DNA from 4 places in the Thalassospira sp. ER-Se-21-Dark genome. Region 4 is predicted to be linked to each of the others. Evidence: riboswitches for the same ligand, from Rfam matches in the RefSeq annotation. Region 4 holds a riboswitch; each other region holds the start of a gene.
The links. A riboswitch is a leader RNA that binds a small molecule or an ion and turns the genes downstream of it on or off. The one in region 4 is predicted to bind cobalamin.
Positions count from the first base shown of each region.

Region 1: another riboswitch for cobalamin. It lies ahead of FHI25_RS03695 (methylmalonyl-CoA mutase family protein); the one in region 4 lies ahead of FHI25_RS10545 (DUF4198 domain-containing protein).
Region 2: another riboswitch for cobalamin. It lies ahead of FHI25_RS13345 (ABC transporter substrate-binding protein); the one in region 4 lies ahead of FHI25_RS10545 (DUF4198 domain-containing protein).
Region 3: another riboswitch for cobalamin. It lies ahead of cobU (bifunctional adenosylcobinamide kinase/adenosylcobinamide-phosphate guanylyltransferase); the one in region 4 lies ahead of FHI25_RS10545 (DUF4198 domain-containing protein).

Region 1 is NZ_VDEZ01000001.1:841,396-847,152, reverse strand. It holds gene scpA (methylmalonyl-CoA mutase) at 1-833, opposite strand, end outside; gene FHI25_RS03695 (methylmalonyl-CoA mutase family protein) at 836-2,884, opposite strand; cobalamin riboswitch at 3,020-3,200, opposite strand; gene FHI25_RS03690 (response regulator) at 3,487-3,909, shown strand; gene phhA (phenylalanine 4-monooxygenase) at 3,959-4,858, opposite strand; gene FHI25_RS03680 (Lrp/AsnC family transcriptional regulator) at 4,999-5,478, shown strand; gene FHI25_RS03675 (asparaginase) at 5,590-5,757, shown strand, end outside.
Region 2 is NZ_VDEZ01000003.1:138,888-144,644, forward strand. It holds gene FHI25_RS13340 (iron ABC transporter permease) at 1-893, opposite strand, end outside; gene FHI25_RS13345 (ABC transporter substrate-binding protein) at 934-1,959, opposite strand; cobalamin riboswitch at 2,185-2,388, opposite strand; gene FHI25_RS13350 (glucan biosynthesis protein D) at 2,561-4,162, shown strand; gene FHI25_RS13355 (AraC family transcriptional regulator) at 4,165-5,082, opposite strand; gene FHI25_RS13360 (SDR family oxidoreductase) at 5,277-5,757, shown strand, end outside.
Region 3 is NZ_VDEZ01000001.1:1,392,429-1,398,185, forward strand. It holds gene cobS (adenosylcobinamide-GDP ribazoletransferase) at 1-792, shown strand, start outside; gene FHI25_RS06430 (histidine phosphatase family protein) at 823-1,434, shown strand; gene FHI25_RS06435 (hypothetical protein) at 1,456-2,094, opposite strand; cobalamin riboswitch at 2,381-2,572, shown strand; gene cobU (bifunctional adenosylcobinamide kinase/adenosylcobinamide-phosphate guanylyltransferase) at 2,630-3,169, shown strand; gene cobW (cobalamin biosynthesis protein CobW) at 3,204-4,244, shown strand; gene cobN (cobaltochelatase subunit CobN) at 4,345-5,757, shown strand, end outside.
Region 4 is NZ_VDEZ01000002.1:623,015-628,771, reverse strand. It holds gene FHI25_RS10565 (ABC transporter ATP-binding protein) at 1-33, opposite strand, end outside; gene cbiQ (cobalt ECF transporter T component CbiQ) at 17-814, opposite strand; gene FHI25_RS10555 (cobalt ABC transporter permease) at 811-1,407, opposite strand; gene cbiM (cobalt transporter CbiM) at 1,400-2,077, opposite strand; gene FHI25_RS10545 (DUF4198 domain-containing protein) at 2,094-2,891, opposite strand; cobalamin riboswitch at 3,061-3,258, opposite strand; gene FHI25_RS10540 (DUF924 family protein) at 3,409-3,951, shown strand; gene FHI25_RS10535 (glycosyl transferase family protein) at 4,011-5,075, opposite strand; gene yaaA (peroxide stress protein YaaA) at 5,100-5,757, opposite strand, start outside.

The DNA.
Region 1 (5,757 bases), on a different contig from region 4:
AAGAACGACAGACGCGGCGCGAATTTATCAATCGGAAGGCCCGCCGCCTGACCGGCACGGGCATATTCGATGCCATCCGCCAGGGTATAGGCGAGCTCCAGATCGGCCGTCGCACCGGCTTCCTGCATGTGGTAGCCGGAAATCGATATCGAGTTGAATTTCGGCATGTTTTGCGAGGTAAAGGCAAAGATGTCCGATATGATCCGCATCGAGGGCTTCGGCGGATAGATATAGGTGTTGCGCACCATGAACTCTTTCAGAATGTCGTTCTGAATGGTGCCCGAAAGCTGTTCGTGCTTCACACCCTGTTCTTCGGCGGCCGCAATATAAAGCGCCATGACTGGCAGAACAGCACCATTCATGGTCATGGAAACCGACATCTCATCAAGCGGGATGCCATCAAAAAGGGTGCGCATGTCATAGATGCTGTCAATCGCCACACCGGCCATGCCAACGTCGCCTGCTACACGCGGATGATCACTGTCATAGCCGCGGTGGGTCGCAAGATCGAAGGCAATCGAAAGCCCTTTTTGCCCGGCGGCTAGGTTGCGGCGATAGAACGCGTTGGATTCCTCGGCGGTGGAGAAACCGGCATATTGGCGGATCGTCCAGGGACGCTGCACATACATGGTCGGGTAGGGGCCACGCAAAAACGGCGGCATGCCCGGCATGGTACTCAGGTGATCAATCCCGTCCAGATCCTTGGGGCCGTAGGATGATTTGACATCAATGCCTTCGGGCGTGGTCCAGGGCGTGCTTTCAAACGGGTCCTTGGCACCGGCGGACGCGCCATCAAACAGCGGAAGGTCGGAGAAATCAGGAATGCGGGTCATGGTTATTTCTCCCCCTGTTTGCCAAGAAGATGATCAAGTGCGGCACCACAAATGGCAAGGACATCGGCCCCGACAAAGACAAACTCGTCAATGCCGGCTGCTTCGTAAGCCGACTTCGCATCACCCGGCTGGCCCGCAAGATAAACCATGCTGGCCCCTTTGGATTTCAGCGCCTTGGCAACATCCGCTGCCATGTCGGCATATTGCGGGTCCGATCCACAAATAATGGCGATTTTCGCCCCACTGTCGCCAAAGGCGGTTGCGACATCATCAGCAGTGGCAAAGCCGTTATTGGTGATTGCCTCGATCCCGCCAGCTTCAAAGAAGTTACGCGCGAAGGTCGCACGTGCCGTGTGCTGGGCGACCTTGCCAAGATTGGCCAGGAAGACCTGCGGGAAGGAGCCGGTCTTTGCCTTATGCGCATCAGACCGCTTGCGAAGCACCTCGTAACGTTCAGCAAGGCGATGGGCGGGCAGGGCGCCGATACATGTTGCTGCACTGGTGCCATAAAGATCGGTAAACATATGCCCGATGGTAGCGCCTGCGCGGGCGGCCTCAATCATGGCGCTCAGGCTTTTGCCGACCGTGCCATCAAACTTGGTTTGGCGGGCTTTGGCATCTGAAATGATCGCCTCAAGGTCCGGCTTTTCGCAGGTTACTTTGGCTTCTGTGATGTTGGGGAATTCCGACACACCGGTCAGCGGATCACGACGGGTCGACAGGCGTTTTTCACGCGCGTTCCAGACGGTCTCGATCTCGGTCTTAAGGCTACCATTGGCAAGGGCACTAAGAATACCACCCGAAGATTCAAGCGACTGGAACTTGGACCAGGCGGCCTTCGCCAGTTCCTTGGTCAGGTTTTCAATAAACCACGAACCACCCGCCGGATCGATCACCCGGTGCACGTTGCTTTCTTCCTGCAAAATCAGTTGAGTGTTGCGTGCAATGCGGCGCGCAAAGCCATCGGGCAGGCCAATCAGATGATCATAAGGCAGGCAGGTCACACTGTCGGCACCGCCAAGACCGGCGGCAAAGCTGGTGACCGTGGTGCGCAGCATATTGACCCATGGATCAACCTTGGTCAGGGCCAATTCGGCCGAAACCGCATTGATCGTAATTGTTGCATCCTCGGCACCGGATGCCGAAAGAACGCGGCTCCACATCATGCGAAGGGCACGCAGCTTGGCGATCCCGGCAAAGAAGTCTGTGCCGACGGCAACATTAAACACCATCGCACCCGCGGCCTGATCAACCGCCATCCCCGCATCGGTCAGGGCGCGCAAATAAGTCACCCCGCTTGCCAGCAAACAGGCCAGTTCCTGACCATCGGTGGCCCCGGCATTATAATATGGCGCGCCATTGACCGAAATCGCCGTCGCCAGCGGGAACAGATCAATCAGCTCGACCGCAACGCTTGCCGCATGATCAACCGCGTCCTGTGCCCCACAGGGCAGGGTGCCGGTCGATGCCAGCGTGCCAATCGGATCCATGTTAAAGGCCGGTGCGGCTTCGTCGGCACCGTCGGTATTTGCAATATGTGCGGCCAACAGGGCCGCGGCCGGAACACCTGCCGCCCCGGCATCAAGTCCGACTGTGGCAAGGTTGGTGTAAACATCCTCAAGGGCGGCATCAAGATCGGCCAGACAATGAATGGCAATCCCGTCAACACCAACCTCGGCGGAACTGATTTCGCGCCCGGCCCGGGCAGCGGCATCAAGTTTTAGCGTGATCGAGGTAGCCCCATTTTCAAGATCCTCAAGGATCGCGGTATTGGTCGCCTTGGGATCGGGATGGGTATGAAGCTGGCGAATGTCCCACCCGGTGACGGTTTCGCGCGGCTCGACCGTGGCATTAAGAACTTCGTGGATCAGCCGGGTCGCGTCATCCTGATCGTCATTTGTATAGATCGGCTGAACGGAAAAGCCATCAAGCGTATTGGTGACAAGCTTCTTTTCGAACGGTGCCCCTTTAAGGGCCTCTTCGGCCAGCTTGCGCCAACTTGCATAATCAGCAGATGGAAATTCGGATGCGAGCTTTAGCGGGTCGGACATGGTTTCTCCCGGCTTGGTGTGTCCCGTCCTTGATGCGACTCCATATGGGGTCTTCATATGGCGTCGGGCACGGAACGTTGCCAAATTCTATTCTACTACGGATTCCCAGTACCCGGTACACCCCGCCCGGCCCATTTCATGCCAAGAAAACACCATCGGTATTCTGACTCGCGAGAAAGCCTGACAAAAAGGCCATTTCGCTTACAGTTGCGGGGGCAGTTCCGGGCTTGGCCAAAGTGCGCTAAGGCAAGGCCGCACCGGATTCCCGATCCTATTTTCCGGTCACATTCGCGACATGGCGGTTTATAGCACCTGTCCCTAATTCCGTAAATAGGCATGGAAATACCTATTTAGACGGATATCGACCCCGACAAATCAGGTTTCCGTAACGTTATGTCGGCGGAAACATTGGGGTTTTGCACGTCTGTTCGTGGTTTGCGCGTCACATGGTTCCGATCATTGCGGCCTTATACTTTCGCGGCACGGGTGCGAGATCGGGGTGAAGGCGGAACATTGCGTGGCAAAAATTTGGCGGGTTTAACCAATTTGACATTTTCGTCTGTCAGTTTGGACTTGTCCCAAAACTCGGAGTATCGCCATCCATGAACGCGCTCAGCGCCATGCCGTCGCAATTTTGTCCTGATGGACTGGTTGCGTTCGCCGACGACAGTCCCAGCGCCAAGGCAGCCCTTGAAACAGTGTTGCGTCGGGCAGGATATGACGTGGCCGGTTTTGATTGTGCCGATGATCTGATTGATCAGCTGGACGGGCTTTATCCCCGTGCCATCATCCTTGATATTGAAATGCCGGGTATGAGCGGCTTTGAAGCGTTCTGCGAAATTCGCCGCCGCTATCCCAACAGCCAAAACGTGCCGGTTTTCTTCTTCTCGGCCCATTATGATGCCGACACCCGCGCACAAGCCGATGCGCTTGGGGCGGCCGATTTCATCAGCAAGGACGCCAGCCCGAAAGTGGTGCTTGAACAACTCAATCGGGTGCTGGGTCATTCCATCAGTGCCTGCTAGCGGTGCTGGGAGACCAGCCCTGCCCTTGAACGGATCGCCACGCCCTGCCTTATGCAGGGCGTTGTTGTCTATGGGTCCTGTGGGGCTCCTCGCCAAGGGAAATGATGCTGTCTGCGGCCCCATGCACATGATAAAGCCGGTCTGTCGGCAAGGTGGTCGCCGGATCAATCGTAGGCTTCTTGGCAAGCCGATCATAGATCGGGGCCAGCGGCACATTCATCGCGTCAAACAACTGATCGTAACTTTCCAGAACGAAATAGGTTTTCTGGAAATCATCAATCGCATAATCCGTGCCCATGACGCGTTCAAGCTCGAACGCCACCCGGTTCGGTGTGGGATCGGTGACCGAATAGATGGTTTCGGTTTGCGATGACAACATGCCCGCCCCATAGGCGCGCAAACCATGCGGGGTCATGATCAGGCCAAACTCGACCATATACCAATACATCCGGGCCAGTTGTTTCAGGCCGCCCATCGCAATGGCCTCTGGGCCCTTGGCGCCATAGGCCGCCAGATAGTCGGCAAAGGTCGGGTCATAGAGCATCGGCACATGGCCAAAAAAGTCATGGAAGATGTCAGGTTCGACCAGATAATCCATTTCCTCGGGCTTGCGCAGCCAGACCGTGACCGGGAACCGCCGATTGGCAAGATGGTCAAAAAACACATCATCAGGCACCAGCCCCGGAACCGCGACAAGATGCCAGCCTGTCGCCGCATGAAGCTTCTCGCTGACCCGGCCGAAATGCGGAATCTGATCCGCCGCATCAAGTTTCATCAGATTGCGAATGTAATCCTCAGCAGCATAACCGGGCAAAATGCGCGACTGGCGGTCATAGAGTTTGCGCCATAGTTCGTGCTCGGCCTCGGTATATGTGCTCCAGTCCTGATCGATGGTGTAGTCGTCATTGATGTGGCTGTAGTCACCACGCAGATCGTTTCCCTGATTCATGGCCGTCCTCTTTCGGGTTCTATTGCCGATTTACAAGGATCATTTTACATCAACTCTAATGTCATTTTCTGGCCAATAAGGCGTTCAAATCGGTTATGATGTGCATATTGTGACCTTGTTGGTTTGATTTGGGGTTTAAAATGACCGATGTGACGCTAAGCGCGACCGATATCCGGATATTGCAGGCCCTGCAAAAGGACGCCGCCATCAGCAATGTCCAACTGGCCGAAATGGTCGGCATGTCCCCATCGCCCTGTTTGCGTCGGGTCAAACAGCTTGAGGCATCCGGGGTGATCAAACGTCAGGTCGCCCTTCTGGATCGCAAGAAACTTGGCTTTGGGGTGCTGGCGACCATTCAGGTCCGCTTGCAAAGCCATACCGAACAGGGGGCGGAGGATTTTGCCCGCGCGATGAATGATCTTCCGGAAATTCTGTCCTGCTGGGCGATGACGGGACGGCAGGATTTTCTGCTGGTGTCCGTGGCGCGCGATATCGAAAGCTTTGGCGATTTTGTCACCCATCAGTTGCTTTCAATGCCCAATGTGCGCGATGTGCAATCCAGTTTGGTTTTGAAGGAATACAAGAACCTGACGGCCATACCATTGCCAAAAGGTGTTTAAAGGCAGCCCTCAGATGGCGGGCACATTCGCAGTTGCAAGATTTGCCATACTTGATTTTCCACCAGTGTTTCAGGCATAGACTGATCAACCCACCAAAGCCGGAGCTTTAAAATGCCTCAGTCAATCGCTGCCAACCCGATCCTTGTCGAAGCCACACGCGGCGATATGGTCGAAAGTTTCCATCGCGGCCGTTACGTCGTGATGACGTCTGACGGGACCGTGGTTGATCAGGGCGGTGATATTGATGCGCTGATGTATCCGCGATCTGCGATCAAGCCG
Region 2 (5,757 bases), on a different contig from region 4:
ACAAAGAACCGCGCGGCATGGGGGATGACCAACCCGACAAAGCCGATGGACCCGACGATACTGACCATCACCGCGGTCATCGAGGCAGCAATGGCAATCAACACCACGTAAACCCGACGCACCGGCACACCAAGGGACGCCGCCGATTCCACGCCAAAGGTAAAGGCATCGAGCGCCCGCGAATACCAAAGGCAGACCAGCAAGCCGATGACGGCGACCGGCAGCGCCAGATAGACATCAGGCCAGCGCACGCCGCTTAGATTGCCAAGCAACCAGAACATCACCCCGCGTGCCTCGTCCGCCGTGGCGGCCTTGGTCACGATGAAGGACGTTAATGCGTTAAACAGTTGCGATCCGGCAACCCCGGCAAGAATGATCGCACCGGCCCCGCGCCCGGCCGGAATGGCCAAAAGGGCAACAAACCCGAACGCCACCAACGCGCCGACAAAGGCCCCAAGCGACAGGGAAACCATGCCTGCCCCGAACCCCAGAATGGCAACACTGACCGCACCGGTCGATGCCCCGGCCGAAATGCCCAGTAAATAGGGATCCGCCAGACTATTGCGCAAAAGCGCCTGCAACACTGCGCCAGATAGCGCAAGGGATGCGCCGCAGGCCGCCGCCACCATCGCGCGCGATATCCGGTAATTCCAGATGATCCCGGCATCAATCGGATCAACGTCATAGCCCGCCTGCCAAAGATGATTGGCAATGGTCTGAAGCACGGTGCCAAGGGGAATGTGTGTTTCCCCCTTGGCCGCGGCCATCGCGATGACGCCAACAAGCAAAACCAGGGCGCCAAGACTGACACCAGCCCGCACAAGATATGCCCGCCCCGCCAGCGATTGCCGAGGTGGCTGAACCGGCTGCTGCACTGGCGTTGTTTCAAACATTGAATTCTCCGGGCATATCAGGCGCCTTTGGCAATGCAGGTCAGTTCGAAGCACTCAGTCGTTCGACGGCTTCGGCAAGTGTTTCAATACCATTGATCAGGCGGATGGTCGGATCCATCGACTGGGCGTCCATCACCACGATATTGCCATTGCGAACCGCCTTCATCTGACTTGCGACCGGATCGGTTTTCAGGAAGTCCATCTTGACCTGCCAGTCATCGGCCGGAAAACGCCGACGGCCCATTTTACCGATCACGATGATATCAGGATTGGCGCGCGCAATGGTTTCCCAGCCAACGGTCGGCCATTCTTCATTGCTGTCGATAATGTTGCGGACACCAAGTTTACCGGCGATATAGCCTGCCGCACCGTTTTTGCCGGCCACATAGGGATCACTGTTGATTTCCGGGCTGGAAAACCAGAAGACGGCGGATACGTTGTTATGGCCGCTTGCCGTCACACGTTCCAATGAGTTCGCCTGACGTTCCTTCAAGCTGGCAATCAATGCCTCACCGCGATCTTCGACATCAAAAATCTGCGCCAGATCGGAAATCTCGCGATAAATCAGATCCATGGTGAAGCCTTCATGGCGGACCCCGTCACCGCCACCGGCATTGTCCTTACCCACACAATCGGCAGGTGCGGTGTAGACCGGAATGGATAATTCGTTGAACTGTTCGGTGGTGCCGACGGTGCCCTTGGGCCCGACATGCCATTGATACTGGGTGGCAACCAGTTGCGGCTTTTGCGCGACAACGGTTTCGAACCCCGGGTCATTGTCGGCCAGACGCGGAACAGAGGCATTCACATCCTTGAATTCATCCATCACCGGGCCAAACCAAACACCGGTACCCTTGACCTTATCGGCCAGACCCAGCGAATAAAGAATTTCGGTCGTGCTTTGGCCCAGCGACACCACGCGATCCGGGGCCGCGTCAAATTGCAATACAGTGCCGCAATTCTCGATACTGAGCGGATATTCGGTTGCGGACGCAAATGAAACAGATGAAATAAGACCAGCGGCAAACACCCCGACCGCCAGTACACGTTTATCGTGATTGATCACTTTTAGTTCCCTCTTGCTGATGCACTGATCCGGGACCGCTTTGGATGATCCAGTTTCAACACATCGTCAAATGTTATGTTATAACATAACATCGCTTTTACTGCTGTCAATGGACTGGCAAAAGTGTCAGGAGATGACGGAAGATGTCGGCCTTAAAGCTTAGAAAACCTGGGCTAAACTGTTGGGCCAAGACACGTACCGACATTCTCCGGGGCACCCCGCCCGGTCCGTCGTCTTCGTGTCGGCAGGTCTCCTGGCTTACGGGTCAACACATTTTCCCTGGCCTTCCCGGGTTGATCCCAGTGGCATTGGTCAGAAAAATGCTCGCCGCCTACAGTTGCGGGGGCAGCTTCGGTTATTGAGCCAATATTTGGCCCATCTCGAATTCCCTTTATCCGATATTCGGATACCGACACGTCACGGTTAGATTAAACCAAAAACACGGTCAAGGAAATTGGCAGACCACCAGTGGCATTAACGCTGCGCCTCCATGCATAAAAAGCAATTGATACGACCTTGAATTTGCCATGTTTCATCCCGATTACCTCCACACTGCCGGGTATGCTTTCCCGACACCTCAAACCACAGGAATGTGATGAACATGACGACTTCTGTTGAACGCAGACGCTTTTTGAAATCCATCGCGGCAGCCGGTCTTATCCTGCCGGGAATGTCGATCTATCAGCATGCTTTGGCAGATGTCGACGGCCTTGATCTGGGTTCGGCACAGCCGTTTGATTTTGCCGATCTGATTGCGCGCGCCAAATCCATGGCCGCATCGGCATATGAAGCACCCGTTGCGCCAAACCCGGAAATTGTCGGCAAGATCGATTACGACACCCATGGCAAGCTGCATTACAAACGCGACCATTCGCCGTTTTCCGATGGATCGGGCACCTATCCGCTGACCTTCTTCCATCTGGGTATGTATTTCGCCAAACCGGTGCATATGTACCTTTTGGAAAACGGACAGGCACGCGAAGTGATCTATAAGCCCGATTACTTTGACATGCCCGAAGACAGTATTGCCCGCCAACTGCCCGCCAATAGCGGCTTTGCCGGTTTCCGCCTGCATGAAAATCAGGCGCGCGATGACTGGAAAACCCAGGACTGGGCAGCGTTTCTTGGCGCATCATATTTCCGCGCCATCGGGGATGAAGGCCAGTATGGCCTGTCGGCACGCGGCATTGCGGTCAATACCGCGACCTCGGTCCCCGAAGAATTCCCCGATTTCCGTCAATTCTTTATCGAACCGGCCAAAAACCCCGAAGACCCCGTGACGGTCTATGCCCTGCTGGATGGCCCCAGCATCACCGGGGCGTATAAATTCCTGCTTTATCGCGGCGAAGGGGTGACGATGGATGTCGAAAAACATCTGTTCTTGCGCAAGGACATCGAAAGGCTTGGCATCGCACCGCTGACCAGCATGTTCTGGTATTCAGAACAGAACAAGTCGTTCCGCTTTGACTGGCGCCCGGAAGTGCATGACAGTGACGGGCTGGAGCTTTGGACTGGCGGCGGCGAACGCATCTGGCGGCAGCTCAATAACCCGGAAACCATCCGCGCATCGGCGTTTGGCGACAATAACCCGCGTGGGTTTGGTTTGATGCAGCGCGATCGCGATGTGAAGAACTATCTGGATGGTGTGCGTTATCACCGCCGACCCAGCCTGTGGGTCGAACCACAAGGCGACTGGAACGACGGCGCGGTTCAGTTGATCGAAATCCCGACCGACGATGAAATCCACGATAACATTGCCGCCTTCTGGGTCCCGAATGGCGAAGCCAAGGCGGGCAATTCTTATCAATTCAAATACCGCCTGTATTGGCAGGCCTATAACCCGTTCCCGGTCAAGGAACTGGCAACCGCCACCGCAACCCGCATGGGCCGTGGTGGGGAGCCCGGCACCAACCGGCCCAAGGACGAAATCAAGTTTTCGGTCGAGTTCGAAGGCGAGGTTCTGGGAACGCTTGCCTACGGCGAATTCCCCGAAGTGGTTGTAACATCCTCGCGCGGGGAGATTGTGCGCACCAAGATCGAACCGATCATGGATACCCGCATCTGGCGGGCGGCCTTTGACCTTAAGGCCACGGGCAATGATCCGGTTGACCTGCGCATGTATCTGAAACGCGGTGACGGCCCCTTAAGTGAAACCTGGATGTTCCAGCACCTGCCGGCCGTTGGCAACCAGCGACAGGGTTAGGGTTAATGCGGGGCCATGTCAGCAGACTGGCTGGCCCCGCCCTGCCCAAGGATCGCCATGACATCGCGGATTGGCGGTGCACCAAACATGCGGGCATATTCGCGGCTGAACTGTGACGCGCTTTCATACCCGACCGCATAGGCCGCCGATGCCGCATCCTTCATTTCGGCCAGCATGATCTGACGCGCCGTCGTCAGGCGGAGCCGCTTTTGGTACTGAAGCGGGCTCATGGCTGTCACCTGCTTGAAGTGGTGATGGAAGGAAGACGGGCTCATATTGGCCCGGTTTGCCAAGTCTTCCACCTTAAGCGGCTTGTCGAAATTATCCTTGATCAGTTGAAGGGCTGCCGAGATGCGCTGCATGTTGCTGCCGCCGATGGCAAGCCCCGCAATCGCCGCCCCCTTGGCGGTACATAACAAGCGGTAATGCACTTCGCGCATCAAAAGCGGCAACATCACCGGCACATCATCGGGACGATCAAGCAGCTCAACCACGCGCAAGACAGCATCGGTCAGGCTGTCGGTTGTCTTTTCGACAAAAAGCCCGCGCGTGCTTTCGCTGTCTGCGCCCATCTTGATATCCATATTGGCGACAAGTTCGCCCAGGATCTTCGCATCCAGATCAAGCGACAGGCTGCGATACGGCGCATCCTCGGCCGCCAGGGTCACATGGCCAACAAGTGGCAAATCGACCGATGCGGCCAGCAGTTGGCCGGGCTCATAGCGATAAAGCTCATCCCCAAGCGTGACTTCCTTTGCGCCTGAGATAATCAGACACAGGCAAGGCTTGTAAATCGTCGGCACCTTAAGGGTCGGGCCGGTTGTTCTAAACATCCAGACCGGCTCAACAGCCGTGCGCACCGCACCATCCGCCTCGCAGTATTTGTCAATCAGGCCACACAGCTTCTGATAGCTATTCATCGCAAAACCCTTTGTTTTCCATAGGCCCACTATACACGCGCCCACGCACAGACAAAGCACTCAATCTCGGATTTGGAGGATTAGGCAATCCAATTCGAGTTCTGTGTATTCATCAATCGGGGATTTATCGACAGAGTAAGCGCCACGAACAAACACCGACACACCAACCCAAGGAGCATGTCATGTCGAACCCGATCAACCATGTTGAAAACAAGACCGTTATCATCACCGGCGCCAGCAGCGGCATTGGCGAAGCAACGGCCCGCCTTCTGGCATCACGCGGGGCGAATGTGGTTCTTGGCGCACGCCGCACAGAACGCCTTGATGAGATTGCGACCGAGATCGAAGCTGCCGGCGGCCGTGCCATGGCCCGTTCGGTGGATGTCACCAATGCCGATAGCGTCGAGGCACTGGTTTACAACGCAAACAACCTTTATGGCCGTGTGGATGCGATTTTCAACAATGCCGGCGTGATGCCGCTTGCCCCGATGTCGGAAGTCAAGATCGACGAGTGGAACAACATGATCGACGTCAATATTCGGGGTGTTCTGAACGGCATCGCCGCTGTTTTGCCGCTGTTTAATGAACAGGGCAGCGGTCACGTCATCAACACAGCATCAATCGGCGCGCATGTCGTCGTGCCAAGTGGTGTGGTTTACTGCGCAACCAAACACG
Region 3 (5,757 bases), on a different contig from region 4:
GACAAGCCCGGCCCGGACACAGCGACAGATGCCCCCGTCGAGGTTTCGCCTGTTTCCGATTTCTGGCGCGCCTTGGCGTTGCTGAGCCGCGTTCCGGTCAAGGGTATCGATGATTTCCGCGCTGAGGTGATTGCAAGATCGGTCTGGTCTTGGCCGTTGGTCGGTTTGTTGCTGGCTGGTTTTGCCATGCTGCCGGCGATGCTGGTCTATTCCCTGACAGCCAACAACCTGATTTTTGCGATTATCGCCTTGGCAGGCATGGTTTTGTTGACCGGATCAATGCATGAAGATGGCATCGCAGATTGTGCCGACGGGTTTGGCGGCGGGTTTGAGCGTGCGCGCAAACTTGAAATCATGCGCGACAGCCATATTGGTACTTATGGCGTTGTTGCCCTGATCCTGTGTTTTGGCCTGCGTTTGATTTTGCTTTCTGCGGCGGGCGATGCCGGTCAGGCAGCGATCCTGTTTCTGGTGATGGCAATAACATCACGGGCGGCAATGCCAGTCGTGATGCATATCCTGCCTCCGGCGCGCGCCGATGGTTTGGGCAAGGGGGCCGGAACGCCAAATGTGATGATGGTCGGTTTGGGTATTGGCCTTGCTTTGATCCTGTCGCTCGTCTTATCGGGTCTGTTTGCGACTATGGCCATTTTGGTGGGCGGACTTTTGGCGGTTGGCCTTGTCGCGGCGGTCACGAAATGGCAGATCGGCGGCCAGACAGGGGATGTCCTGGGGGCAACCCAGATCGTGACCGAACTGCTTGTCGGTATCGCGTTTATTGCCGTCCTTTGATCAACCAGCACAGCAACAAGAAGGAATGCCGTGAGCAGTTCGAAAATAACCCGCTGGTGGCTGGTGCGTCACGCCCCCGTCCAAAATCCGAAACGGCTGGTCTATGGCCAAAGTGACATGCCTGCCGACCTTTCCGATGAGAAGACACTGGCTGCCCTTGCCGGGCAACTGCCGGGTGATGCCGTCTGGGTGACCAGCCATCTTTCACGTACGCATGATACGGCGCGCAGTCTGCAGGCCTTCATGGACAAAGACGTAACGCCGCAGGCTGAAAGCGGCTTTGCCGAACAGCATTTTGGTGATTGGGAGCTGCAGAACTGGAATGATTTGCCCAAGGGCGAAACAACACGGTTCTGGACCGACTTCGCCCGCCAACAACCCCCAAATGGTGAAAGCTTTGCCGATGTGGTTGCCCGCGTCGGCCCCGTCTTTGGACGATTGAGTGCGGATTGGGCGGGCAAGGATATTGTCGCCGTCGTTCATGGCGGAACGGTGCGCGCCATAATGGCCAATGCACTGGGTTTGTCCCTTGAAACCGCATTGGCATTTCATATCGACACACTCGGCCTGACCACGCTTGAATATATCGACGGGGTCGACGAACCGGGCTGGCGCGTGACCGCTGTCAATCAACGCTTCTGAAGAGCTTAAGGGGGGGGGCCGTCAGGCAGAGGCCAGCTCGATATCGGATGCCATGTCATCAAGCGCGTGTTCTGCCAGATAGCGGTCAACCATATCCGGGTTCAGATCATGTTTTTCGCAGATGTCGAAGACATCGCGCAGATAGGCCTGATAATAGGGCACCGGGCGGCTGCGTGATTTACTGCGCAGTTTGGCGACATTCGGGAAATCACTGGCAAAGGATGCGTTTTCGATTACCTGTATGATGGTGTCATCAATGATGGCAGCCGGCATCCCGCAATAAGTTTTGCCGCAGGCAGACAACATCTTGCTGGCAGTCGGAACAGAAATGCCCGGCTGGGAAAGCAACTCGTTCAACTCGTCCTGTCCGAAATCCGAGATCGACATCAGGGTCACAAGGGTTGGCATATCGCGCACAAGCAACGACAGCGCATTGACGCGAATCCCGCGTTCATGGGACCAAATGATAGTTGCGATTACACCCTTTGAGGCATCCTCGGCAAAGATGTCACGCACATCGCGCCGTGCCAGAGTGATCTCGCCATCGGTTGCGTGCTGTTCAAGAAAATCCTGAAATGACCGATCAGGACTGTTCAGACGGTCCAGCAATCCCAGCCACATGTCCTTGCGAGACGATGTGGTCCAGGTTGGCGCGTTCATCTGTCGGATTTTGGATAGGTGAGAACGTATTGCCATTGGTCTTGAAAAATCCAGATTACCCCAAGAGTTTCGGTGCAGTATTTCCTGCAGCCAGCCGGGTGATGAGTCTACTTCCCGGGTTTTCGCCAGATTGCGGATTGTTCCGTCTCTAGTTCCAGCGCAACGGTTTGATGTTGGCTGAAATGGTATGACCTCTCAAGCAGACAATTCTTACAAATACTGACCTTCCGATTAGGGTGGGGTGGTAACGAAGGGTTAAGTGCCGAGAATGACCTTTGGCATTTTTGGCAAACCTGCTAGGTTCGGCGCATCGTTCGGTGATGGGAAATCGGTGCAAGGCCGATGCTGCCCCCGCAACTGTATCGGGTTGGGAGATCCGGGTCGGTGCCAACGCGCCAGACCAGCCACCGGGAAACCGGGAAGGCGGATCGCTTTCATGCCCGCAGCCAGGAAACCTGCCGAAGGTGTCACTATTCTTTAGGTGGTGACGACGCAATCGGGCCTCGGTGGGAGGCCATGGCGAGGAAGAAACGGGATGACGCAGACTTTACCCCCTGACGGCCCCTCTGGCGGGACGCATCTGATCCTTGGCGGGGCGCGATCCGGCAAAAGCCGGTTTGCCGAAAACATCATCAATCAGGCGGGCGGTGGCACATATATCGCAACCGGGCGTGCCTGGGATGACGAAATGGCCAACCGCATAGATCTTCACAAACAATCACGCGGCGATCTTTGGCAGACACTCGAGGAACCGGTCGAACTTTGTTCGGCGCTGCAGACCTGTAATGTCACAGGCGGCAAGCCGGTTCTTGTTGATTGTCTGACATTGTGGCTGACCAACCTGATGCTTGAAGACCGCGACATTGATGCCGAGATCGCAGCTCTTTGCGATCTGGTGCCGACCCTTCATGTGTCGATGCTGTTTGTCTCAAACGAGGTTGGCTTTGGCATCGTGCCGGAAAATGCGATGGCGCGGGCCTTTCGCGATCATGCCGGACGCCTGCATCAACGCATTGCCGAGATTGCAGACAAGGTCACCCTTGTGGTGGCCGGCATTCCGATGTCGGTCAAATAGCAACATAAATTATTGAATTTTAAGGATTTCAGAAATGGCACAATTGGGCAAAATCCCGGCAACCGTCATTACCGGTTTTCTGGGCGCTGGCAAGACAACCATGATCCGCAACATGCTGGAAAATGCCAATGGCAAACGCATCGCGCTGATCATCAATGAATTCGGCGATCTGGGTGTGGATCGCGGTATCATCAATGGCTGTGGCATCGAAGGCTGCGAAGAGGATGATGTTGTTGAACTGGCAAATGGCTGCATCTGCTGCACCGTGGCTGATGACTTCCTGCCAACCATCCAGGGCCTGATTGATCGTGACACCCCACCAGATCATATCGTTATCGAAACATCTGGTCTTGCCCTGCCAAAGCCGTTGGTAAAGGCGTTTAACTGGCCCGAAATACGGTCGCGTGTGACCGTTGATGGTGTTGTGGCGGTTCTTGATGGCGCTGCCCTGCGTGATGGGCTGTTTGCCCATGATCATCATGCAGTGCAGGCGCAACGCGAAGCAGACGAAAATCTTGATCATGAAAGCCCGCTTGAAGAACTGTTCGAAGAACAACTTCACTGTGCGGATATGGTGGTTCTCAACAAGACGGACCTTTTGACCGATGCCGAACGCAGCAAGGTCGAAGCCGATATCCGTGCAGAGCTGAAAAAGCCGTCAGTCAAGATTATCGCGACCGAACATTCACGGGTTGAAAACGCCATCCTGCTTGGTCTGGGGGCTGCCGCCGAGGATGACCTTGATAGTCGCCCAAGCCATCATGACGATGGCCACGAACATGACCATGATGATTTCGATAGCTTTGTCGTATCGCTTGACGCGATCAGTGATCCGGCCAACCTTGAAAAGCGCCTGATTGATGTCGTGCGTCAGTTTGACGTGCTGCGCATCAAGGGTTTCCTGGATGTGCCCGGCAAACCGATGCGCCATGTCGTGCAGGGGGTTGGTGAACGTTTTCAGCGCTATTTCGACCGTCCGTGGGCGGATGGCGAAACCCGGCGTTCCGAACTGGTCGTGATTGGTCTGCATGGTCTGGACCGTGCAGCGATCGAAGCCGCTATCAAGGCCGCCTGAATCCATTCGACCTGATGAAACTTGGCTGAGACTGGATGGATTTTTACATCCGGTCCTGGTCGCCTTTTCGACGTAACGACGCAAGAATACGGATCTCCAAATGCATCTATTGGCAGCCCAGCCCGGAATGGTCACGGATGGCAGCGAGGCCGTCGACCTTGGACAGCAACCCGGCGATGTGGTGATCCTGTCTGCGGCCGAATCTGAGCTGGCCTGCCTTGCCGGGGCGCAAGCGCGGCTGGTCGATGCATTTGGCGACGAAACCCCGTCACTGCGTCTGGCAAGTTTGCTGCAGCTTGGCCACAACATGTCAGTCGATCTCTATATCGACGATGTACTTTCCGACGCCAAATTCATCATCGTGCGCATTCTGGGGGGGCGCGGTTATTGGGATTATGGCATCGAACAGTTGGTGGCGCTTGCGCGTGCCAAAGATATTCCATTGGTCTTGTTGCCTGGCGATGATCAACCCGATGCGGAGCTTTTGTCGCTTTCGACCGTCAAGGGGCGCGAATATCAAAACATCTGGCGCTATCTGATCGAAGGCGGACCGCAAAATTCCGAGAATTTACTTCGCCTTATATACGAAAACCTAAATTCAAACGTGAATTGGAAGTGGTCGCCCGCCGCTCCGCTGGTCAAGGCCGGCGGTTATTGGCCCGGAAAATCACAGGCAAGCCTTGATGAAATCTGTACTTATTGGGTTAAAAATCAACCGGTTACACCGATTATCTTTTATCGTTCACTGGTGCAGGCCGCCAACCTCGACGTTATTGACGCGTTGGTTGAGGAGCTTTGTGCCAATGGTCTGAATCCATTGCCGATTTTTGTTGCCAGTCTCAAGGATCCGTTGGCTGCGGCATTGGTTGAGGACTGGCTGGCGGAAACCAGTGCGGATTTGATCCTGAATACCACCGGTTTTGCGATATCTGTTCCGGGATCAGAACGAAAAAATGGTCCGTTTGACGCGGTGGATGCCCCGGTCTTTCAGGTGGTGCTGTCGGGTGGTGGCGAAGAAGCCTGGCGCGAAGGTGTGAATGGTCTGGCCGCGCGCGATATTGCGATGAATGTCGCCCTGCCCGAAGTCGATGGCCGTATCCTCTCACGTGCTGTGTCGTTCAAGGGCTCGGCTGGCAAGGATGACCTGACCCAGATTGATCTGGTGAAATATATCCCGGTCCGTGATCGTGTTGCCTTTACCGCCGAACTTGCCGCCAACTGGGTACGCTTGCGCAAATCAAATACCAGCGCGCGCAAGGTGGCGATGGTCATGGCGAACTATCCCAACAAGGATGCGCGCCTTGGCAACGGCGTCGGGCTTGATACCCCGGCAGGTATGGTCGAAACACTTCGTGCGATGCAGGGCGAAGGATACAGGGTGAATGATCTGCCAAAAGATGGCGACGCCCTGATTGCTGCGATCAAGGCCGGACCGACCAACGATTTCAAATCTCTTACCACCCGCGATATCCGCGTGACTTTACAGCGTGCGGATTATCAAAAGGCGTTTGAT
Region 4 (5,757 bases):
GGAAATATCATTCAGTTCAATAAGCGACGACATACATGCGATCCATCAGGACAAGGGCAATAATCAGGGCAACAAAGAAAACGGCAAATGCGCCGTCCCGACGCTTGAATGCCAAATCATCAATCATCGGGAAATGGCCGCTAAATCCGCGGCACTTCATGGCTTCAAGCACACGTTCGGCCCGTTCAAGCGATCGTACCACCAACATGCCAAACAAATAGCCAAAAGACCGGTAGGTATGGGCATTGTTGCGGGCCTTAAACCCGCGAAGTTTCATCGCCATGCGGAGCCGGTGATATTCGTCATGAAGCACCGAAATATAGCGCACCGTAAACATCATCAGATGCACCAGAACCGGCGGACATTTCAGACGATATAGCGTGTGACCAAGTGTCACCGGCGTCATACCCGAAAGCAGGCTCAGCATCATAAGCACAACCGCATTGGCCCGTATGCCGACAAGGATAGCATGCATCAGGCCTTCCTTGCTGGCCTCTGCCCCAAGGACCGAAAACATCGGTGTTCCGGGGGTCGTAAACGGCAACATTACCAGCATGACGATAATGAAGCCGTCCATCGCTGCCATGCGTTTCAGGGTTACGCGCAGCGGCAAGTCCGTCAGGCTCATGGTAATGGCGGCAAATATCAGGGCACCCAGTGCGAATTCGATCTGATGCAGGGCCACCACGACGATTGCAAATACACAGGCCGCGACCACCCGTACCCTTGGGTCAAACGTTCCGACGAATGACGGTGAATGTCCGCCACGCGCCTGAACGGTCAGGGGTTGGTCATGTCCGAAAAGGTGGCTCATGCGTTTGGTGCTTTTGCTCTTAGCCGTCGCGCAGCGATGTAATAAATGATCCCGAAGGCACCGAATATATAGCCAATGCCGCCCAGAATCGATTGAAGATCATTCTTTTCCTTGTAGGCAGTGAGTTCGCGCCTGAGCGGACGCAATTCGTCACGCACGATGGTCGCAATGATTTCTTCCTGTTCACGGGTAATTGCAGGCCCAGCGTTTGATCCTACGCCTGATGCAGTCGGCGCCTTTGACGGTGCTGTTTGTACAGTCCCATCAACACCCGTCAGGTCCGCAATGGCAAAGGTTGCCTCGGCAACGTGCCCTGCCCCGAGATCGGCCCGAAAACGCAGATCAATCTGTTGGCTTGGCGTGTAGATAAAGAAACCGTCGCCGTCGGTGGTAACTTCATCAATCTTGTTGCCATCAAGATCAAAGATCTCAACAAGCGTGTTTTCGGCCATAACACCGTTGGAGAAAACGATTTCACCTTCGATGTCCGAACCGCTTGGAAACAGAGATGCGATAACCTTGTGCGCCTGTGCAGGTTCTGCGCCGACCACAAGCATGCCAAGCACAACGACCAGCATGAGTGATCTAGCCATTGGATGCCTCGCCCGCCTGCTTTGCACGCAAAGTTGCTGCCGGTTGCATCTCAAAACCCGATGTCTGATCGGCGGGCTGCAACAAGGCCGGTTTTACCTTGGCGATCAGATACACCGATGCCGCTGACACCAACCCTTCGACCACCATGATCGGAATGTGGGCAAAGAAGACCAGTTTGGCCGCCGGAACAAATGCATCACCGCTGAGCGCAAGCGAAATCGCGACAAACACCGTTGTCAGTCCGATGGAAAACGCACCGGCACATCCACCAAGGACGGCGGCTGCGACCGGGCTGCTGCGCGACACCATTCCCCGGAACAAAAGCCCCGCCAGCACAGCCGGAAAGGCGATATTGACCGTATTGACGCCAAGAACCGTCAGGCCGCCAAAGCCAAAGAAAACCGCCTGAAGCAAGAGACCGACAAAAAGTGCCGGAAACGCAGTCCAGCCAAGCACGAGCCCGGCAAGACCACTCATGATCAGATGCACACTGGATGGTCCCACCGGCACATGAATAAGCGAGGCAACAAAGAATGTTGCCGACAAAACCCCGGTAGCAGGAATTTTATCGATTGGCAGTTTCCGCAGACCAAGTCCAAGCCCGGCAACTGCGAGAACACCCCCGCCAATCAAGACTTCCGGTGCCAGCGCACCATCAACAATATGCATCTGTTTTGTCCCTCGCCTATTTCACATCATAGGCGCGAACCCACAGGACTGCATCCTGTGAAAGTTCCTTGCCCTGAAATTCTTTGTCAGGGCCGCTGCCAAGTGCTGCAAATCCCCAAAAACCTGCTTTGGGGACACCAAAAGTGAAATACCCGTTTTGATCGGAGATGGCCACAACCGCACCACCGGGCATTGGCGATGCCGTTGGCCCTTTGGGTGTGTTACTGGCCATATCGGGTTCTGCGGCCATGTATTCGATTTCGACTTCAACACCGACTACCGGTTGGCCTTCGCTTAACACTCGGCCGGTAAAGGTCGAACCGGCAATGATGTTGGTTGGTCGATTAAGCGGCAGGATTTCGGTTTTAAGACCTTGCGGTTCCATCCAGTCGGTCGGAATTTCATTGCGGTTCACATAGGATTTCGTGATCTGCTGGATGAAGATATCTTCGCTTTCTTCGTAATACGGCGTCGGCACCACCACCATTACGTAATCACCGCTGCGGCGCAGAGTCAAAGTTGCGTCAAAGGCCGCTGCCGAGTTGGCAATTCCGGTGAAGGTAATCGGCGAAAGCGTTGATTTCAGATCAATTTTCTCACCGCGGTTAACCGCATAAAAGTCAAGCGGCTCGGCCATATCCATGACATGACCGTTTTCAAACGGGTGCCAGAAAATCAGCTTCACCGGCTGATCCCCGGCCTTGGTCACGTTTACGTCCGGCGTATAGGCCAATTGAAAATGCGCATGGGCCGGCATGGTCGCCGACAGCACGCAGGCGCTTGCAATCGCAAGCCTGCCAAGGGTCTTCAACATATAATCGTCTCTTTCTCAAACGATGCACGCAGGCCAAAGGCCCAACGCACAGGGTCAGGACAAAGAACGATAGGATGGCTGGAAGCAAGATTGCGGATCTTCAAAAGACCGTTTGTACCCCTGCAACCTGACGCTCACCCCGGCGTCCAACAGTTTCATACCGGGCAATCGGCACCCGGCAGTCAAAGGCAGGTCTCCTGGCTCACGGTTTGAAAAGCAATGCGCCTTCCCGGGTTGCACCAGTGGCATATGCAATGCTCTGACCGCTTACAGTTGCGGGGGCAGCCGTGGCTTTGTCATACATGACGCACCACGTTCCCTTTTAAGTTGATCCAATCGGATCAACACCAAAGACAATGTCATAATCCACGTCGGACGGATTGCTGTCAACTCCCTGCCCCATGGTCCATGACAATCTTTTTGCGGATGGCTTGACGCGCCTTAAACCGGGCGCGAAGATCACGCGCAATTTTGCCGACGGGCCGCAAAAGCCTGCAATCAGATGGGTGGAAACATTATGAAACCTGAAACGGTTCTTGTTTTCTGGTTCAAGGAACTCGAAGAAAAACAGTGGTTTATCAAGGATGAAGCACTGGATCGCCATATCACGGAACGCTTTGCCGATTTTCACGACGCCGCCACGACCGGAGAGCTTTTTAACTGGCGCAAAACCGCCCATGGACGACTTGCCGAGATCATCGTTCTTGATCAGTTTTCACGCAATATGTACCGCGATCAGCCACAGTCCTTTGCATCAGATCCAATGGCATTGGTGCTGGCACAGGAAGCTGTTTCGTTGGGGCTGGATCGCAAACTGGTCACACCGCAGGAACAGGCATTCCTGTATATGCCCTATATGCACTCGGAATCCGAAATCATTCATGAAGTGGCGGTTGACCTGTTTTCACAGCCCGGCCTTGAACACAATTACGAGTTCGAGCTGAAACACAAAAAGATCATTGACCGGTTTGGCCGCTATCCACACCGCAATGAAATATTGGGCCGTCCATCGACGCCAGAGGAAGTGGCGTTTCTCAAAGAGCCCGGATCATCGTTCTGAGCATTAAAAAAGGGACGGTTTCCCGTCCCTTTTATTTGATCGCACTTAGGCGCAGAACATCAGCCAACATCACGGTCGCGATTATCCCACCAGCCCTGCACAAGGCTTTCTGCCTCATCCATGTAATCCGCCTTGCCCGCAAGGAAGGCTGCCATGGCAGCACTACCCTTGATCTTGGCTTCGGCGGGAATATCTTCCACCTCGCCACGCCAGACAGCTAGGAAGTGCTTCAGCGACACAGGGCTTTGGTCTTCGCCATCCTTTTCGGTTTTTGACAGCAATGCTGGCCAGCGAACATCATTGAGCTCCCCATTATCAAGCATGCGCAGATCGACATGCTTATAGGGTGTTCTTTCGGCTTCGCCGCCACCGCCCTTGATCACGCCGATGCGTGGAAGTTCCAAGAGCTTGCCGGTTTCACGATGGACATCAAGAAACGCCGGATGAAACACACCAAGGAAGGCTGCACGCGCATGCAACGGATTAAGCAAACGCAGTAACGTATTGACCGGACTACGCAATCCAAGAAGCGGACGCAATCCGATCAGCTCTTGCAGCTTGGGATGCATGTGACGTAGCGGCAGATACGCAAAGCCCTTCGATGCGATATCAGAACGCGCTTCTTCTGCAGACATGGCAATCGGAAGCTTAAGCGCCTTGATGGCAACTTCTGTGCTGATCCCGTTGACCAGATGCGAGTTATAGCCATGCATCAGCACCGGAACATTATTCTGCGACAGCAGAAGCGCCGACAGCACAAACCAGGGCAGACCACGGGTCCGACCGGCCGCATAGGATGGCCAGTCCAGCGCAGGACGCATAAGCGCGTCATCTTTGCTGTCTTCATCCGGTTCAAGGCGCGCGGCCTTGCGCACAGCTTCGATCATGCCAGCCAGTTCTTCGGGCGTCTCAGCACGGTAGCGCAGCATCAAAAGGAATGCGCCAAGCTGGATCGGTTCGACCTCGTCGCGCAGGATCATCGAGAACGCATCAAATGCCTCCTCGCGGGTCAGACTGCGCGAACGGCCCGGCCCACGGAAAAACGTGCGCAGATAGCCAGAAAACGGATGCGCCTCTGGTAAGACATTCTCATCCTCGAGCTGTTCAAGATGCTCGTCGGTCATATGGTTTCACCGGAATAATTGGTGTTACTGATCGTGAATACGCGTGAAGACCCACTCTGTTTCGGTCGAGAGGTCATCCTGATAGCGATAGCCATCAACATTAAACTTCTTGAGCTCTTGCGGGTCTTCGAGCCGATTGTCAATCATATAGCGTGCCATCATGCCACGCGCACGCTTTGCCGAGAAGCCGACAACCTTGGCCGTACCGCCCTTCACTTCCTTGAACACAGGCGTAATTACCGGGCCATCAAGGACCTTGGTCTTGATCGATTTGAAATACTCGTTCGAGGCGAGATTGATCAGACTACGGTCCTTGTGACCTTTGGTAATCGCGTTGATTTCTTTTGAAAGCTTATCATCCCAGAACGCGTAAAGGTCCTTGCCCCGCGGGTTGGAAAGGCGCGTTCCCATTTCCAAACGATAAGGCTGCATCAGATCACGCGGCTTCAGAAGGCCATAAAGGCCCGAAAGCATCCGAAAATGATCCTCGGCCCAGTCGATGTCGTCGGCCTTCATGGTATCGGCATCAAGGCCGACATAGGTATCACCGCGGAATGCAAAGATCGCCGGTTTGGCGTTGGTGCTATTAAACGGACGCGAAAAATGCTGAAAACGCTGATAGTTCAGATCGGCAAGGTTTTCGCTGATTCCCATGATCTTCATCAGATCGCTGCGGTTTTTT